Regions from separate parts of the Providencia sp. PROV003 genome, predicted to be linked through region 2. Evidence: predicted binding sites of a transcription regulator. Region 2 holds the regulator's gene; each other region holds the start of a gene.

Region 1 (2,284 bases), 940 kb from region 2:
AGCAAATCATAAAATTGCTGTTGTTCTGGGGACATGTGCATTGGTTTTTAGTTCGTTTGCTTTAAGCGCAAACGATGAAGAAGGTAAAGCGGAACCCTTTGTCAGTTGTGGTACATTAACTGAACCACAGATTGCGGCTCAGGTTAAAAGTGATTTTATGCATAATCGGTTACCGCGTTGGGCAGAAGAGAAGGCCACGTTAGGTAAAAAGGCAGTTGCATGGGTCAATGATAGTGAAGTGACTAAAACTGAAACAGGCTATACTGTTCCATTGGTGGTGAGAGGGGCAAAATCTGACCTACGTTATTCTGTTTCGGTCGATTGCCAAAATAATACGGTTACCTATAACGCAACTAAATAGGCAGTTAATATTAGTTAACAAAGAAAAGACCCATTTTCTTTCGTATTAATGTAACTAAAGGGGAGCCGAAAAAGGCTCCCTTTTTTAGTGTATGGATAATAAATTTACTTCGTGACCAAATAAAAATATTGGGTAGTAAACCGAGTAATCAATTTAGCGATTTCTGGGTTCATAAGGCATACGCGCAAAATTTTGTGAAAGTTGGCGGTAATAAACCAACCTTTCTCTGAAATACTCCCTTAGGTGCTCGGGCTGTTCCCGTTCGACGGCTTCGGCGATGACGGCGACGTTATAGCGTTCTTTGAATGCAACACCGGAGGCTAAAAGGTCAACGTTGATCTTATCCATTTCATCTTTAGGTAATAAAGCAAGGTTGTAGTTCATTTTGGTTCTCAAAAGTTAATTCTCACTGATTTATTATAATGGGTTAATGAGAAAAAATCTCAATAGAATATTAAAAAATGATGTCGAAAAAATAAAGACGAATGATTGTTATCGTGATAATTAAAATATAAACCAAGAAAAGATAATGAGATTGATTATTATTGTTTTTAACAAAAGTTATTAATAATCAGTAAATTGGATTTTTTTGTTTTAAGATTGTTTTAGGGTTTTAATTATTGTAATACTGTGCATAATATAAGAATGAACGATTAACTGATAAGGCATAAATATGTTAACTACAGACATGGTCAATAAACTAAATGAGCAATTAAATCTTGAATTTTATTCTGCTAATCTTTATTTGCAAATGAGTGCTTGGTGTAGCGATAAAGGCTACGAAGGTGCAGCTGCATTTCTAAAGTCGCACTCACAAGAAGAAATGGAGCACATGCAGCGTTTATTTGATTACCTTAGCGATACAGGTGCATTACCTTTATTAGGGCAAATTGCAGCGCCTCCTGTTGCTTTCAAATCGATTGCAGATGTTTTCACCCAAACATATGAGCACGAACAATTAATCACACGCGAAATTAACAAACTGGCTCATTTAGCCATGACAACCCAAGACTATTCAACATTTAACTTCTTACAATGGTATGTTGCTGAGCAACACGAAGAAGAAAAACTATTTAAATCAGTATTGGATAAACTTGATATGGTTGGTGAATCTGGCAAGGCGTTATTCTTGTTAGATAAAGACTTAAAAAGCTTATCTGCAGCAACACATATCTAATTTGAAGCACTATCGGTATTTATTAAGTTAATATATCTATTTGAAGTATAAAGACCTTGTCAGGCTTGTGGCTATGAAAGTTTATTTCAATGACCACAAGCCTTTTTCTTTTCATTTTGTGTGAAAACTCACAGGATAGAGGGTCAAAACCTATTTTTAAGCGGTAAAACTGGTTTTTTTCCGTATAATGATTGGTAATAATTCTAAATTCACCTGCAAATTAAGGGGTTACTATGCCAATCTACCATATTAAATCTTCATGGCGTAAACTTAGCGCTATTGCCGTTTTGTTTTTAGGTATGTCCTTCCAACAAGCTTTTGCTCATGCTCATCTTAAAGACCAACTACCAGCTGAAGGTGCCGCGGTAGAGCAAGCACCTGAATCAATTACATTAAGCTTTTCTGAGGGGATTGAAGTTAATTTCACTAAAGTCAATATTGTTGGCCCTGAAAAAAATATTGTCAAAACAGGCAAGGCAGCATTAGACCCAAGTAATGACACTAAAGTTATTGTTCCTGTTGAGGATAAACTCGTTGCTGGTAAGTATGATGTTAATTGGAGTGTGGTCTCTGTGGATGGGCACAAAACAAAAGGGACTTATAGCTTTACAGTGAAATGATATGTCACTAGAAGCTTTTTATACGTTAATTCGTTTTATCCATTTTATCGCTGCAATATTGATGTGTGGTATGTCAATATTTGCAGTGCTTCTCAGTCGTGGGAAGTTTCGCTATTTATTAGTCCG
Region 2 (2,284 bases):
AGACATGGCAAAAGAACAAACTGATCGTACTACTCTGGATTTGTTCGCTGAGGAACGAAGGCCTGGGCGACCTAAGACAAGCCCGCTATCACGGGATGAACAATTAAGGATCAACAAACGTAACCAGCTAAAACGCGATAAAGTCAAAGGATTGCGTAGAGTTGAGTTAAAACTGAATGAAGAAGCTGTCGCTGTATTGAACCAATTAGCTGAAGATAAAAATATAAGCCGTAGTGAATTGATCGAAGAAATTTTGATGTCACAACTTGAACAGGTTAATGAAGCGATACGCAAATAGTGTCATCTTGATAAATCACACAAATTTGACAGACTTAGACGCATTTTTTCGCCAGAATAAGGCGTAATATTATATTTATTTTCGTTCTAAAAGAGCTATAGAAGATCAGCACTAACTTCTATCTCCCTTAGAAAAACAAGAGGTTAATCACTTTATGGCAGTCATAGGCATTTTCTTCGGAAGTGACACAGGTAACACAGAAAATATTGCCAAAATGATCCAAGAAAGACTAGGCAAAGATGTAGCAGAAGTTCATGATATTGCTAAATGTAGCAAAGAAGATATCGAAGCTTTTGACATTCTACTTCTGGGTATTCCTACTTGGTATTATGGTGAAGCTCAATGTGATTGGGATGATTTTTTCCCAACTCTCGAAGAAATTGATTTTGAAGGTAAACTTGTCGCCTTATTTGGTTGTGGAGACCAAGAAGACTACGCAGAATATTTCTGTGATGCGATGGGAACCATTCGCGATATCATCGAACCTCGTGGTGCTGTTATTGTGGGTCATTGGCCAACTGAAGGTTACCACTTTGAAGTATCCAAAGGTATGGCAGATGACAATCACTTTATTGGTTTAGCCATTGATGAAGATCGTCAGCCTGAACTAACTGATGAACGTGTCGATGCATGGGTAAAACAAATCTCTGAAGAAATGTCCTTAGCAGAAATTATCGGCTAAGGCATATGAAATAGAGCCTAACCCATAGATCAGCTCACTTGTCGCTCTAAACGCATCATTCAAACAAGTGATCTAGTCTAAAATAGCCGATAAAGCATCCTAATAGGATAGGCTCTCAAGAGATTATCAAAATAATGAGACAAAGCATGGTTTCTATTTTTATTTTCCATGCCTATAATTGTAAAACAGTTTAGAAGACAACTGAATTTATGTTAAAAACGTCTCATTATTGTTAAATTTATGATTTAAGATACAGGACAAACCCGCATGACAGACAACAATAAAGCATTGAAAAATGCTGGACTCAAAGTCACTCTTCCAAGACTTAAGATTTTGGAAGTACTTCAAGAGCCTGAGTGCCACCACGTCAGTGCGGAAGATCTCTATAAAAAGCTGATCGACATGGGCGAAGAGATCGGGCTAGCTACCGTATACCGTGTATTAAACCAGTTTGATGATGCAGGTATCGTAACCCGCCATAACTTTGAGGGTGGAAAATCTGTATTCGAATTAACTCAGCAGCATCACCATGACCACTTAATCTGTTTAGATTGTGGCAAAGTGATTGAGTTTACTGACGAATCTATTGAAACTCGCCAGAAAAATATCGCCGCTCGCCATGGTATTAAATTATCTAACCATAGTTTATATCTATATGGCCATTGCGCAGATGGTGATTGCCGTGAAAATGCTGACGCACACGAAGCAAAAGAGTAAAAGAATCACAAGGTATTGCTACCCTATGAATAAATCATAGTAGCGACAAACGAAAAACCCCTGATAACCATGCTATTGCTAAATGTTATCAGGGGTTTTTATTTCCATAAATTATATTGTTATTCACACTATATTGGTGATTAAGCTCACTAATCTTCTGACAACTTTCACTTAAATCGCCAAATATCAGCACAGAGCTTGCATATTTAGCGCTCGATAATAAGTTGCAATTCAACCCAAATCCTTTATATTATTTTACATATGAATTTTCTTATATTAGAAATTATGCTGCCTTTATTAGTATAGGTACATAAATATCATCATAGATGATTTCCAATATATCAATAATATAAAATTTATATGCATTTAGTTTATTAACTCATTATAATTGTATTATCTTAAATTACAGTTATTCTTTAGTCTGTAACGAAGACGTTATATTACATTTTTTTATGTAGTCATTTTTTTGACTAAACTCATTTATGTAGCTTTAGTCATTTTGTAAGAGATTAACTGATGAAAAAAACCTACCTTTTTCTTAATACTAGTTTTTTCTTCTGGTTTCTTACTTTGATAGGATGGTTTTT
Region 3 (2,284 bases), 2.2 Mb from region 2:
CCAGTCTCCCCATGAATTTATCAATGAGGTTTTTTGGTTGTAGTTTGAGAAATAAGCGCGTGTCCCCGAAAGATGATTACAAGCGCCCACTAACATGCTGCCGCTATCCCCATAGTCAGCCATCACGCCCGGTAAATTTAAGTCTAAACCACCGTTACCAGCAGCAAGGATTACAACTGCTCCTTTATCAACCATGATTTTAATGCGTTCCCACCAACTTCGAATGGCTGTTGCCGGAAGCAATTTCTCATTAATTTTAAATTGTATATCTAGGCTAACAATGTCTCCGGGGGCGACGTGTTTAGTTAATATATCGAGGTCTCCAGTATCGTAAAAGTAGTATTGGCAATCATAGGCGATCCCCGTCACACCGAATGCATTATTGGCGGCGACAATACAACCTGTTGATGCAGTTCCATGGTTGCAGTCTTCAGTTTCAGGGCGGCTATAGACTACTGTTATTTTTGAATCTTTTAGATCTTCATGGTTTTTATATACGCCAAAATCTAAATGTCGAACTACCGCTTTTGAACCATTGACATGTTTATTCCATGCGTTGCGAATATTCATGCCTTTTGGGGCATCTAAATAAGTTTGTAAGTGATTAAAATTTGGTGTTATGTCATCAACATTATCTACCTGCTCGGTATTTTCTGGGGGATTCTGATTAAATGGTAACTGCGGAGGTGTATATAACGCCGTATTTGGGGTAACACAACAATATTCAACATATTCAAAAGTTTCAATTAGATTAGCAAGTTGTAATAGGCTCTCAAAATCAGTTTCCTTGTCATAAGTTACATAATCATATTGGCTGATGGGCTGGCTATTAGTTGAATTAACTGGGGCAATATTAATAGGTATTAAGTCTATTAACAATTTAGTTTCAAGTAAAGTATACTTGCCTTTTAGTACTTTGATATCTAACTTGTAATTATTTACCCCCGCTACTTTTTGATTAATTGTTTTTGTCTTTACTGGGCTGTTATATTCCTTAACTTGAGTTTGAATATTGTTTATATTGAAAGTGATCGCTTTTGAATTAAGTTTTTGCTTACTTTCACTTAGCGTTTCATATGTAACCTCAGCATGGTAATCTCCTGATTTATCTATGTTAAATAGGTGGTGATTTTCTTTGGTAATTATAGAGTCTATTTTATTATTATTTAAAAATAAACCAACCTCAACATTAGTTTCTTCTGCATTGTTAAAATTAACTAAAATCCCACTTAAATTAAAGTCTATATATTTATAAATTTTTATACTCATCGTATCTCTTTATATTAATAGTTATTGGTTGTTCATTGAATTGGTATTCTATTTAAGGTTTGTTTTTTACTTGTTGCAATATTAATAATTTACTAGTTATTAATGAAAAAAAATTCACAATATTAATTATGCTTTATTTATTTTTATTTTTGACAAATGTCATAGGGATATCTTCCTCCTTCAATTATTTTACCCATCACAAATGAAAATGATAATCATTACTATTTATGGGGTGAATATATGCCTTATCCATTAAAACAGCATAAATTAACGTACTATATTGCTTTAACCTTCAGTATCAGCACGTTAGCGACTACTAAAGTGGTGGCTGCTCAGCAACCGACAAAACCAGAGGTAATAATTGTCAATTCTTCTACGCAGCACAGCCGCTTAACCCCAAGCGAACAGCAAGAGAAAGAGAAACTTGAAAAAGTTGCTGGGGGAACAAACCTCGTGATGATAGAGAAAGACTCCCGCCTTGCCACATTACAGGATGCGCTTGATTACCAGCCAGGGTTAATTATTCAAAATTTTTTCGGTGGGATTGATCAGCCAAGACTAAATATCCGGGGGTCTGGGGTACAGAGTGCTCCTCTTGCTCGCGGTGTTTTATTATTACAAGACGGCTTACCAGCAACTGATGCAGATGGTAGTTTCCATATTAGTACACTAGAAATGCGGGATGCACGCATGGTCAGTGTACGTCGAGGAGCAAATAGCCTTAACCCTCAAAGTAATAGCCTTGGGGGGGAACTAGATGTTCTGTCTTATACCGGAAGAAATGAACAAGGTCGTTTACGCTATGAGTACGGCTCTCATGGGCGTGAAGCGCTACAAACGGCTTTTGGTGGTGTATCTGATAATGGGTTATTTGATGGGCGTGTTAATTTTACCTATGACCATTTTGATGGTTATCGTAAACATTCCTCCTCTCAACGAAAAACATTACGTAGTAATTTTGGCTATATTACTGATAATTTTGAGAATAGAACGTGGTTAAATTGGACGGACTTAC

Evidence for each region. The regulator Fur, encoded in region 2, represses iron uptake genes when iron is present. The targets are predictions, from matches to a motif close to ATAATAATGAGAACNACTATCAA.
Region 1: a site for Fur is predicted at 885-907, ahead of ftnA (non-heme ferritin). Genes of this name have one in related genera too.
Region 3: a site for Fur is predicted at 1,472-1,494, ahead of M1F14_RS07530 (TonB-dependent receptor domain-containing protein). Genes of this name have one in related genera too.

Annotation. Positions count from the first base shown of each region.
Region 1 covers NZ_CP096369.1:2,921,241-2,923,524, forward strand. Annotated here, with positions in the region: gene yebF (protein YebF) at 1-361, shown strand, start outside; gene M1F14_RS13340 (DNA polymerase III subunit theta) at 515-745, opposite strand; gene ftnA (non-heme ferritin) at 1,035-1,538, shown strand; gene copC (copper homeostasis periplasmic binding protein CopC) at 1,772-2,158, shown strand; gene copD (copper homeostasis membrane protein CopD) at 2,160-2,284, shown strand, end outside.
Region 2 covers NZ_CP096369.1:3,857,770-3,860,053, forward strand. Annotated here, with positions in the region: gene ybfE (LexA regulated protein) at 5-298, shown strand; gene fldA (flavodoxin FldA) at 453-980, shown strand; gene fur (ferric iron uptake transcriptional regulator) at 1,248-1,697, shown strand.
Region 3 covers NZ_CP096369.1:1,626,660-1,628,943, forward strand. Annotated here, with positions in the region: gene M1F14_RS07525 (S8 family serine peptidase) at 1-1,269, opposite strand, end outside; gene M1F14_RS07530 (TonB-dependent receptor domain-containing protein) at 1,510-2,284, shown strand, end outside.